Regions from separate parts of the Filifactor alocis ATCC 35896 genome, predicted to be linked through region 3. Evidence: a T-box and tRNA genes for the amino acid it is inferred to sense, from the RefSeq annotation. Region 3 holds a T-box; the other regions hold tRNA genes.
What was found. The T-box of region 3 lies ahead of serS (serine--tRNA ligase). A T-box ahead of a tRNA ligase gene usually reads a tRNA of that ligase, here a tRNA-Ser.
Positions count from the first base shown of each region.

Region 1: it has a tRNA-Ser gene. The T-box ahead of serS (serine--tRNA ligase) is inferred to sense a tRNA for this amino acid. The anticodon was not compared.
Region 2: it has a tRNA-Ser gene. The T-box ahead of serS (serine--tRNA ligase) is inferred to sense a tRNA for this amino acid. The anticodon was not compared.

Region 1 is NC_016630.1:720,100-724,391, forward strand. Features, by position in the region: rRNA gene HMPREF0389_RS03210 (16S ribosomal RNA) at 1-1,108, opposite strand, end outside; tRNA gene HMPREF0389_RS03215 (tRNA-Ser) at 1,603-1,694, opposite strand; gene rpmF (50S ribosomal protein L32) at 1,895-2,071, opposite strand; gene HMPREF0389_RS03225 (YceD family protein) at 2,087-2,596, opposite strand; gene HMPREF0389_RS03230 (acetate/propionate family kinase) at 2,711-3,904, opposite strand; gene HMPREF0389_RS03235 (YeiH family protein) at 4,268-4,292, shown strand, end outside.
Region 2 is NC_016630.1:1,144,298-1,148,589, reverse strand. Features, by position in the region: gene HMPREF0389_RS05050 (acetate/propionate family kinase) at 1-860, shown strand, start outside; gene HMPREF0389_RS05045 (YceD family protein) at 975-1,484, shown strand; gene rpmF (50S ribosomal protein L32) at 1,500-1,676, shown strand; tRNA gene HMPREF0389_RS05035 (tRNA-Ser) at 1,877-1,968, shown strand; rRNA gene HMPREF0389_RS05030 (16S ribosomal RNA) at 2,463-3,997, shown strand.
Region 3 is NC_016630.1:975,573-979,864, forward strand. Features, by position in the region: gene serS (serine--tRNA ligase) at 616-1,887, opposite strand; T-box leader at 1,943-2,146, opposite strand; gene HMPREF0389_RS04395 (MetQ/NlpA family ABC transporter substrate-binding protein) at 2,333-3,190, opposite strand; gene HMPREF0389_RS04400 (amidohydrolase) at 3,376-4,292, opposite strand, start outside.

The DNA of each region.
Region 1 (4,292 bases), 260 kb from region 3:
GGGTTGCGCTCGTTGCGGGACTTAACCCAACATCTCACGACACGAGCTGACGACAACCATGCACCACCTGTATCCATTGTCTACCCGAAGGTAAAAGTCCTCGATTAAAAGGCTGTCATTGGTATGTCAAGTTTAGGTAAGGTTCTTCGCGTTGCTTCGAATTAAACCACATGCTCCGCTGCTTGTGCGGGTCCCCGTCAATTCCTTTGAGTTTTACTCTTGCGAGCGTACTCCCCAGGCGGAGTACTTAATGTGTTAACTTCGGCACCGAGTTCTTCACCCGACACCTAGTACTCATCGTTTACGGCGTGGACTACCAGGGTATCTAATCCTGTTTGCTCCCCACGCTTTCGTGCCTCAGTGTCAGTTGCAGTCCAGAAAGTCGCCTTCGCCACTGGTATTCCTCCTAATATCTACGCATTTCACCGCTACACTAGGAATTCCACTTTCCTCTCCTGCACTCAAGTTAAACAGTTTTAATGGCTTACATTGGTTGAGCCTATGCCTTTCACCACTAACTTGTTAAACCACCTGCGCACCCTTTACGCCCAGTTATTCCGGATAACGCTTGCCCCCTACGTATTACCGCGGCTGCTGGCACGTAGTTAGCCGGGGCTTTCTTTTAGGGTACTGTCATTTCTTTCTTCCCCTACTACAGAGTTTTACGACACGAATGCCTTCTTCACTCACGCGGCGTTGCTGCATCAGGGTTCCCCCCATTGTGCAATATTCCCCACTGCTGCCTCCCGTAGGAGTTTGGACCGTGTCTCAGTTCCAATGTGGCCGTTCACCCTCTCAGGTCGGCTACTGATCGTTGCCTTGGTGGGCTTTTATCTCACCAACTAGCTAATCAGACGCGGGCTCATCTTTGTCCACTATCGTTTTGATATTATTAGGATGCCCTATTAATATGTTATACGGTTTTAGCTATTCTTTCGAATAGTTATTCCTTTGACAAAGGCAGATTACCCACGCGTTACGCACCCGTCCGCCACTAACTTCTATCATCTTCGCCCCGAAAGGTTCTGTTAATAGTCGTTCGTTCGACTTGCATGTGTTAAGCACGCCGCCAGCGTTCATCCTGAGCCAGGATCAAACTCTTCGTTTTAATCTTTTCTCAGTTTTGCTCCGGTTGTTCTCTTGAACAACTTCAAAGTTATTTACCGGTTTGCTTTTTCCTTAATCTTTCGATTAAGTGGTTTTTCGCTTTGCAATTTTTCAATTGCTTGGTTGTTTTTTCTGCTGTTTAGTTTTCAAGGTTCATTCTTTTTTCTCGCTGCCCTCTGTGGTTTCCTACCTCGCCAGACTGCTTGTCTATATTACCATCTCGTTTTTACTTTGTCAACATCTTTTTTTATCTTTTTTATCGGCTCTTTCTGCTTTCTTTTCTGCTGTCTGTTTTGATGCTGCCTCTCCTACCTCGATGGTGTGTTCAATTTATCATATCTTCTTCTCTTTGTCAATTCTTTTTTTATCTTCCCTATAACAAGTTTGCAACCCGAAATAAAATTTAACAAAATCTATGTAAAAATAATTGCTACAAAAATATAAAAATGCCGTATTTCTAACACATACAGCATTTTATAAAAAATAAATATCCATTGGCGGAGATGGTGGGATTTGAACCCACGCACCGATAATATCGATCTGCCGGATTTCGAATCCGGTCCCTTCAACCACTTGGGTACATCTCCAAAAATAGATTTGCCTTACTTCATTAATCATACCAAAATTTCTTCAATATGTACATTCATGTTTCTGTATAAATTTTTCGTGTTGAATGAAAAATTTTTAAGATTAGCTTATATTTTTAAAGTAATGTATATTGAATAAATATAAATGTAAAAAGGACATGCCTAACCCACATGTCCTTTTTTGTTTCAAAAATAGATATCTATTTTGCAATAACTTCTCTACCTTTGTAATGTCCACATTCTGCACATACATGATGTGGTAAAGCGAATTCTCCACAGTTTGAACATTTTACCAATGTTTTTGCTGTCATTTTCATATTTGCAGATCTTCTTGATCTTGTTGCACTTTTTGCGGTTTTTCTCTTTGGTACTGCCATTTCTTTCTACCTCCTTTAGTTCAATAATTCTCTCAACTTTGCCATTCTTTCATCTATCGGTTTTTCAACTTCAGGACAATCACAAGGTCCATCATTTAAATTATGTCCACAGGTAGGACAAACACCCAAACAATCGTCTTTGCACAATAGTTTGAATGGTATTTCATCCCAAATTTGTACCCATACCAAATCCCATAGATTCAACTGATCTTTTTCATAACAATAGCTATCGAAATCCATAAAGTATTCTTCTTCCTCTGTTACCAAAACGACCAAAAATGGCTTGTCGACCGAAATTTCAATTTCCTTCAAACACTTGGAACAAGGTACGGACAATAAGGTCTTCACACTGCCGTCGAAAACTAGATTGTCTTCATGATAGCGAACACGACCTTCCACAACGGGCGTTTCTAAAAAAAGAACATTGTCATAATTGGCATTACATTCTTCTAAGGGGATGACATCATTTACAGAAATACTTTTCTTTTTTCTTTTTTTTACATCAGTAATATCTATAACCGCCATGACGCCCTCCTGATAATTCAACATTTCTCATTATACAAAGCGTTTCGTGTTTTGTCAATATTTTTGTATATCTGTAAAGTATATTTCCGGAATCTTTAATACAGATATCAAAAACTATTTTACTAATGCTAAAGTATCTCTTGCAATCATCAGTTCTTCGTTTGTTGGAATTACCATTACCGGAATTTTAGAGTCTTTCGTAGAAATAAACATTTCTTTTCCTCTTTGTTTATTTGCTTCTTCATCCAAAGCGATTCCCCATGCTTTAAATCCTTCACAGATTGCTGCTCTATCTTTTGCTGAGTTTTCTCCCAAGCCTGCTGTAAAGATAATTCCATCTACTCGTCCAAGTACTGCAGCATACGCTCCAATTGTTTCTCTCACTCTTAGACGGAAAGTCTCAAGTGTCACTTGTGCTCTCTCATTACCTTTTGCTGCTTCTTCTTCAATATCTCTAAAGTCAGAACTTACACCGGAAAGTCCTAATACCCCGGATTGTTTATTCATTAAGTTATTTACTTCTTCAATGCTCAAATTTTCTTTTTGCATTAAGAAAGGAACAATAGCCGGATCGATATCTCCACATCGCGTTCCCATAATTAAGCCTGCTAAAGGAGTGAAGCCCATGGATGTTTCTACAGATTTTCCTCCCTTAACCGCTGCTATAGATGCACCGTTTCCTAAGTGACAGGTAATCAAATTAAGTTCTTCCGGTTTTTTACCTAACAAAGCAGCTGCCTGAATAGACACAAATCTGTGAGATGTTCCATGGAATCCATATTTTCTAATTCCGTATTTTTCGTAATATTCATAAGGGATTCCATATAGGAACGCTTCTTTTGGCATTGTTTGATGGAATGCAGTATCAAATACAGCAACCATTGGTACTTCAGGAAGAATTTCTCTACAAGCAGAGATTCCAATCAAGTTTGGAGGATTGTGTAGTGGTGCCAATTCGATGCAATCTTCCAATGCTTTGATTACTTCTTCCATCAAAACGCAAGATTCCGCAAACTTTTCTCCACCATGTACTACACGATGTCCCACAGCTCCAATTTCTTCCATAGATGCAATTGCACCGTATTCTTCATTTACAAGTGCTTCTAATACTAATTTTAAAGCTACCTTATGGTCTTCCATCGGTACTTTGATAATTTCTTTTTCTTTATTTGCTGATTCGTGTTTCAAGATAGAGCCTTCAATTCCGATTCTTTCCACAAGACCTTTCGCTAACACATGCTCATTTTCCATATCAATCAATTGATATTTCAAAGAAGAACTTCCGCAGTTGATGACTAATATTTTCACTATATTTCCCCTTTCTAATACAAAGAAGACAGCTACCAGAAGTTAGCTTCTCCCATGTTTTTTTGCATTTTTTTATTTTTTCATCAATAGAATACAACAAAATTACATTAAAATCAATTTAAATTTCATTTTTCCTACTGATTAAAGTATTGTTTTGTCATTGTAAAGGATAAACTATCATTCTAAAATGCTACTACTTTTTATCTCAATTTGATTTCTTGCTATTTTAGTAAACAATACCACTTTTTCTCTGTATATGATTTTTTAAAAAATTATAGTACGAATCACTAATTATCATTATACATTATAAATTCATCATGATATACTGTACTGGATGAATTTATAAAAAAGGAGATAGTGTTTATGAAATCATTTTCAAAAAATTTTT
Region 2 (4,292 bases), 170 kb from region 3:
CATTGGAAGATTGCATCGAATTGGCACCACTACACAATCCTCCAAACTTGATTGGAATCTCTGCTTGTAGAGAAATTCTTCCTGAAGTACCAATGGTTGCTGTATTTGATACTGCATTCCATCAAACAATGCCAAAAGAAGCGTTCCTATATGGAATCCCTTATGAATATTACGAAAAATACGGAATTAGAAAATATGGATTCCATGGAACATCTCACAGATTTGTGTCTATTCAGGCAGCTGCTTTGTTAGGTAAAAAACCGGAAGAACTTAATTTGATTACCTGTCACTTAGGAAACGGTGCATCTATAGCAGCGGTTAAGGGAGGAAAATCTGTAGAAACATCCATGGGCTTCACTCCTTTAGCAGGCTTAATTATGGGAACGCGATGTGGAGATATCGATCCGGCTATTGTTCCTTTCTTAATGCAAAAAGAAAATTTGAGCATTGAAGAAGTAAATAACTTAATGAATAAACAATCCGGGGTATTAGGACTTTCCGGTGTAAGTTCTGACTTTAGAGATATTGAAGAAGAAGCAGCAAAAGGTAATGAGAGAGCACAAGTGACACTTGAGACTTTCCGTCTAAGAGTGAGAGAAACAATTGGAGCGTATGCTGCAGTACTTGGACGAGTAGATGGAATTATCTTTACAGCAGGCTTGGGAGAAAACTCAGCAAAAGATAGAGCAGCAATCTGTGAAGGATTTAAAGCATGGGGAATCGCTTTGGATGAAGAAGCAAATAAACAAAGAGGAAAAGAAATGTTTATTTCTACGAAAGACTCTAAAATTCCGGTAATGGTAATTCCAACAAACGAAGAACTGATGATTGCAAGAGATACTTTAGCATTAGTAAAATAGTTTTTGATATCTGTATTAAAGATTCCGGAAATATACTTTACAGATATACAAAAATATTGACAAAACACGAAACGCTTTGTATAATGAGAAATGTTGAATTATCAGGAGGGCGTCATGGCGGTTATAGATATTACTGATGTAAAAAAAAGAAAAAAGAAAAGTATTTCTGTAAATGATGTCATCCCCTTAGAAGAATGTAATGCCAATTATGACAATGTTCTTTTTTTAGAAACGCCCGTTGTGGAAGGTCGTGTTCGCTATCATGAAGACAATCTAGTTTTCGACGGCAGTGTGAAGACCTTATTGTCCGTACCTTGTTCCAAGTGTTTGAAGGAAATTGAAATTTCGGTCGACAAGCCATTTTTGGTCGTTTTGGTAACAGAGGAAGAAGAATACTTTATGGATTTCGATAGCTATTGTTATGAAAAAGATCAGTTGAATCTATGGGATTTGGTATGGGTACAAATTTGGGATGAAATACCATTCAAACTATTGTGCAAAGACGATTGTTTGGGTGTTTGTCCTACCTGTGGACATAATTTAAATGATGGACCTTGTGATTGTCCTGAAGTTGAAAAACCGATAGATGAAAGAATGGCAAAGTTGAGAGAATTATTGAACTAAAGGAGGTAGAAAGAAATGGCAGTACCAAAGAGAAAAACCGCAAAAAGTGCAACAAGATCAAGAAGATCTGCAAATATGAAAATGACAGCAAAAACATTGGTAAAATGTTCAAACTGTGGAGAATTCGCTTTACCACATCATGTATGTGCAGAATGTGGACATTACAAAGGTAGAGAAGTTATTGCAAAATAGATATCTATTTTTGAAACAAAAAAGGACATGTGGGTTAGGCATGTCCTTTTTACATTTATATTTATTCAATATACATTACTTTAAAAATATAAGCTAATCTTAAAAATTTTTCATTCAACACGAAAAATTTATACAGAAACATGAATGTACATATTGAAGAAATTTTGGTATGATTAATGAAGTAAGGCAAATCTATTTTTGGAGATGTACCCAAGTGGTTGAAGGGACCGGATTCGAAATCCGGCAGATCGATATTATCGGTGCGTGGGTTCAAATCCCACCATCTCCGCCAATGGATATTTATTTTTTATAAAATGCTGTATGTGTTAGAAATACGGCATTTTTATATTTTTGTAGCAATTATTTTTACATAGATTTTGTTAAATTTTATTTCGGGTTGCAAACTTGTTATAGGGAAGATAAAAAAAGAATTGACAAAGAGAAGAAGATATGATAAATTGAACACACCATCGAGGTAGGAGAGGCAGCATCAAAACAGACAGCAGAAAAGAAAGCAGAAAGAGCCGATAAAAAAGATAAAAAAAGATGTTGACAAAGTAAAAACGAGATGGTAATATAGACAAGCAGTCTGGCGAGGTAGGAAACCACAGAGGGCAGCGAGAAAAAAGAATGAACCTTGAAAACTAAACAGCAGAAAAAACAACCAAGCAATTGAAAAATTGCAAAGCGAAAAACCACTTAATCGAAAGATTAAGGAAAAAGCAAACCGGTAAATAACTTTGAAGTTGTTCAAGAGAACAACCGGAGCAAAACTGAGAAAAGATTAAAACGAAGAGTTTGATCCTGGCTCAGGATGAACGCTGGCGGCGTGCTTAACACATGCAAGTCGAACGAACGACTATTAACAGAACCTTTCGGGGCGAAGAATATAGAAGTTAGTGGCGGACGGGTGCGTAACGCGTGGGTAATCTGCCTTTGTCAAAGGAATAACTATTCGAAAGAATAGCTAAAACCGTATAACATATTAATAGGGCATCCTAATAATATCAAAACTGAGGTGGACAAAGATGAGCCCGCGTCTGATTAGCTAGTTGGTGAGATAAAAGCCCACCAAGGCAACGATCAGTAGCCGACCTGAGAGGGTGAACGGCCACATTGGAACTGAGACACGGTCCAAACTCCTACGGGAGGCAGCAGTGGGGAATATTGCACAATGGGGGGAACCCTGATGCAGCAACGCCGCGTGAGTGAAGAAGGCATTCGTGTCGTAAAACTCTGTAGTAGGGGAAGAAAGAAATGACAGTACCCTAAAAGAAAGCCCCGGCTAACTACGTGCCAGCAGCCGCGGTAATACGTAGGGGGCAAGCGTTATCCGGAATAACTGGGCGTAAAGGGTGCGCAGGTGGTTTAACAAGTTAGTGGTGAAAGGCATAGGCTCAACCAATGTAAGCCATTAAAACTGTTTAACTTGAGTGCAGGAGAGGAAAGTGGAATTCCTAGTGTAGCGGCGAAATGCGTAGATATTAGGAGGAATACCAGTGGCGAAGGCGACTTTCTGGACTGCAACTGACTCTGAGGCACGAAAGCGTGGGGAGCAAACAGGATTAGATACCCTGGTAGTCCACGCCGTAAACGATGAGTACTAGGTGTCGAGTGAAGAACTCGGTGCCGAAGTTAACACATTAAGTACTCCGCCTGGGGAGTACGCTCGCAAGAGTAAAACTCAAAGGAATTGACGGGGACCCGCACAAGCAGCGGAGCATGTGGTTTAATTCGAAGCAACGCGAAGAACCTTACCTAAACTTGACATACCAATGACAGCCTTTTAATCGAGGACTTTTACCTTCGGGTAGACAATGGATACAGGTGGTGCATGGTTGTCGTCAGCTCGTGTCGTGAGATGTTGGGTTAAGTCCCGCAACGAGCGCAACCCTTGTCGATAGTTACCAGCAGTAAGATGGGGACTCTATCGAGACAGCTAAGGACAACTTAGAGGAAGGTGGGGATGACGTCAAATCATCATGCCCCTTATGTTTAGGGCTACACACGTGCTACAATGGTCATTACAGAGAGAAGCGAAACTGCGAAGTCAAGCAAACCTCAAAAAGATGATCCAAGTTCGGATTGTAGGCTGAAACTCGCCTACATGAAGTTGGAGTTGCTAGTAATCGCGAATCAGAATGTCGCGGTGAATGCGTTCCCGGGTCTTGTACACACCGCCCGTCACACCATGGGAGTTTGGGGGGCCCAAAGTCAGCGACTCAACCGCAAGGAGAGAGCTGCCCAAGGCAAAACAAATGACTGGGGTGAAGTCGTAACAAGGTAGCCGTATCGGAAGGTGCGGCTGGATCACCTCCTTTCTAGGGAGAAAAGAAACTGCTGTTTAGTTTTGAAGGTTCAACCTTCAAAAGAAGAAAAAGACATATTGCAAGCATTTTTGAGGAAACTCCAAGAAGTTACCAAAAAGCGAAGCAATAGAATTGTACCTTGAAAACTGCATAACATCTAAGAAATTACAGAGAAAGCGCGAGACGATAGAAAGAAAAACAAACGAAATCGAGAGAAAAACTCAAGAGTAACAGTATGAAAATACAAGTACTTGCGAAGTATTTTTTCGTAAATTCGAGGAAAGCAAGCGAAAGAGGAAAGAGCATA
Region 3 (4,292 bases):
ACAAACCATCACACAAAGAAATAGAGCCTCTGTCTATAGACGGCAGATAACAATTCTCTCATCCTAATATCGTTTTCGAATTTTTTATCGTACAAATCACGATCTATCTACCGATTAGAAAAAACAAAAAACATCCGCTGCATTATTGATATAAACAGTATTTCATCAATCTATGCTTGACAGCACTTTGCTCAAATTTTCATTTATTTGTTTCCCGATACCCTCATTGGTATTATTTTTTATCACAATCATTACTCAACAGTCTTTACTGTTCAAAAATATTCTTTATACTAAAACTCAATAGAATGATTTCATTATTCCCTAAAAAATGAAGTGTTTCAGATACTTGAAAAAGTTATGGACAGACTCTGCGACAGTATAAATATACTGATGAATGGAAAAATCTAAAGTATAAACTTATAGAGATTGGTTCAATCATTTAATTGACTTTCCATATTACTTTATACGCAAAAATGCCCCTAAGAAAAACTTAACATCGTTCTTAAGGGCATTTCTTTTATTTTTTCAACATTGCACAACAATCCGAAACAGAATCTTTTATGTTTCTCTTTATCAAATTTCAGTTGCTGTAAAAAATTTCTACTGCAAAACAACTTATTTAATCACATCTACTCCCATATACGGTCTCAATACTTCAGGAACCACTACACTCCCGTCCGATTGTTGGTAATTTTCCAAAATAGCTGCTACGGTACGACCGATTGCCACTCCGGAACCGTTCAATGTATGGACAAATTCAGGTTTGTCTTCTTTACTTCGTTTGAAGCGGATATTCGCTCTTCTTGATTGGAAATCTTCAAAATTGGAACAAGAAGAAATCTCAACATAACGACCATAGCTTGGCATCCATACCTCCAAATCATATTTAAACGCCGCTGTAAAACCCAAATCTCCGGAACAAATTTGAACCACTCGATATGGAAGTCCTAATTTTTGAAGAACAGATTCCGCATCTTGTACCAAAGTTTCCAATTCTGCATAAGAATCCTCCGGCTTTGTAAATTTCACCAACTCTACTTTTTGAAATTGATGTTGACGAATCAATCCTCTTGTATCTCTCCCTGCTGAGCCTGCCTCTGCCCTGAAACAAGGTGTATAGGAACAATATTTTGTCGTCAAATCTTCCGCTTTCATAATTTCATCACGATGGATGTTTGTAACAGGTACTTCTGCTGTCGGTACCAAATAATAATCCAACCCTTCCAGACGGAACATGTCTTCTTCAAACTTCGGCAACTGTCCTGTTCCGATAAAGCTTCTTGCATTTGCAATAAAAGGCGGTAACATTTCCGTATATCCGTTTTCAGCTGTATGTGTATTCAAGAAAAAGTTGATGATGGAACGTTCCAATCTTGCACCCAAATCACGATATAAAGTGAAACGAGAACCCGTAATTTTACTTCCGCGGTCAAAATCTAAAATATTCAAATCTGTCCCGATATCCCAGTGAGCTTTCGCCTCAAAGTCAAATTTTGGAACTTCTCCCCATTTTCTGACTTCTTTGTTGTCTTCATCTGTTTCTCCGTGAATCACTTTTTCGTTCGGAACATTCGGAATACAAAGCATTTTTTGATACAAAATATCTTCTGTCTCTTTTACTCTCACATCCAAATCCGAAATCGCATCGGATAATCGTTTCAGTTCTGCCATCAATGCTGTTGTGTCTTTTCCTTCTTTTTTGTATTGCGGAATTTGTTTCGATTTTGTTTTTTGTTCATTTTTCATCGCTTCCACTTTTTGAAGATATTCAATTCTGTGATTGTCCAATTCCACTACTTCGTCCAAAGAAAAATCTTTTTCTCCGCGAATCTGCATTCTTTCCTTAATTACATCCAAATCTTTTTTAATTCTCTTAATGTCTAACATTGTTCTTCCTCCCTTTATCATAATATAAAAAACCTTCGCTCTAATACATACTATGTATTAGGACGAAGGTAAAATTTTCGCGGTACCACCTAATTTGATTATCTGCTAATCCAACTCATTAAGATTAACGCTCTTATCACGTTTTGGTTATCCCAAAAAGCTCCAAAGTGGATTCTAAGAGTTTCTTCACAGATTTTCACCAACCATCTGCTCTCTACAAAAGAACATCTCCTATACTGGTCTTCTTCTAAGCTATGAAGTCACTATATCACGATTTCTTTTTTTTGTAAAGCACTACATTTTGAAACAAGGTTTCTGTCCTTTGTTGAATAATACTATCCAAGCGAGTCATTTTCTAAAATAAACAGTATGTCAGACAACATGCTTATACTGTAAGCTTAAAGAAACGAGGATGGGTATCTTAACGTAACTTCCAATTCAAAAACTAAAATGCAGGTACTACTCCGCCATTGTAATGTTCTGCAATAAATGCTTTTACATCTTCACTTTGTAACACTTCAACTAACTTTTTAACTGCTTCACTGTCTTTGTTATCTTCTCTTGTTGTAATGATATTTGCATATGGAGATTCAGAACCTTCAAGTACTCTATCTTCTCCTGTTGCAGTTAACAACAACGCATCTGTGGTTGGAACTAAACTTGATTCAATCGCATAGTTTCCGTTGATGACAGCTCCGTCCACTTCTTCCAAAATTCTTGGTAGCTGTGCCGCTTCAACAGGTTTAAATGTGAAGTTTTTTGCGTTCTCTACAATATCTTTTTCAGTAGCTTCCAAGCCTGCTTGATCAGATAATTTAATGATACCTTTAGATTGTAACAAAATCAATGCACGTCCACAGTTTGTAGGATCGTTTGGAATTGCAATTGTTGCTCCGTCAGAAAGTTCGTCTACTGATTTTACTTTTTTAGAATATAATGCAAGTGGCTCTACATGGATGTTTCCCACAGATACCAACTTTGTTCCGTTGCTTTCGTTGTAGCTTTCTAAATATGGTAAATGTTGGAAAAAGTTTGCATCCAATTGACCGTCTGCAAGAGCTGCATTTGGTTGTACATAGTCAGTAAAAGTTACAATCTCCAATTTTACACCTTGTTCTTCCAATTTAGGTGCTACAAATTTTAATAATTCTTCGTGAGGAATCGGTGTTGCTCCTACTTTCAATACTACCGGAGTTCCTCCTGCGTCTGTTGCTGTTGCCTCTTGATCTGTTTTTTGACCACAACCTGCCAATGTTGCTGTTAATACAAGTCCTGCTAAAAATAATGTTGTTAATTTCTTCATGTTTTTCCCCTTCCTAATTTTTAAAAATTTTTTATTTATAATTCGTTTTGATACCTGTTTAAGATAAATTTTTATTCAAACACGATTTAATGACTAAATTGTCATTATCGTTGTTCAAGCATCAATCTCTGTTTTATACTCTTTAACTATCTTTAGCTATTTTTTTAACTTTATCCCTCTACACTCTATTCTTGCAAAAATCCAAGTGCATAACTGACATGAACCTGTGTTGCTATCGGCAATGCTCGTTCATCAATATCGAATTTTTCATGATGATGCGGATACCAAGTTCGTTCATCCGTTGGATTCTTAGTTCCCACATGCAAGAACGCGCCGGGCAAATACTCCAAATAATCGGCAAAATCTTCTCCACCTAAACTGGAAACTGCTTGATTAACAATATTTTCCGTTCCAATAATCGGTGCCAATACTTTTCTTGCCAAATCCATACCCGCCTTGTCATTCACCAATGCCGGTGAAGCTGCAAAATTATGAAATACAGCTGTTGCTCCATAAATTTTTGCTGTTTCTTGTGCCACATATTCTATCTCTTGCAGAGCAAATTCTCTTGTTTTTGAATCGAAACATCTCAAAGTACCCTTTAAGATACCCTTTCCGGCCAAGATATTGTATTTTGTGCCTGCATGAAGTTCTCCAATTGCAATCAAAATGGGATCTAACGGATTGATTCTTCTGGATACAATACTCTGCAACGAAACTGCAATATGTGCCGATGCAAGCAAGGCATCTTTCCCCTGATGGGGTTTTGCACAATGCGAACTTTCTCCGAACACTTCAATATCAAAAATATCACAAGATGCACTTCGAGGTCCTTCTACTGCCAACACTTTTCCAACTTCCGACGGAGAATGTAGATGGATTCCAAAAATGAAATCCCCTCCTTCCAGATATCCTCCGTTGATAAATTGTTTTGCACCTCGTCCAATCTCTTCTGCAGCTTGGAAAACAAATTTGACGGTTCCTTTAAATTCTCTATCTTTCAAAATTTTAACTGCTCCCAACAATGCCGCAGTGTGTCCGTCATGTCCGCAAGAATGATTCAATCCCTCTTCTTGTGAACAATATGACGCTCCTGTTCTAT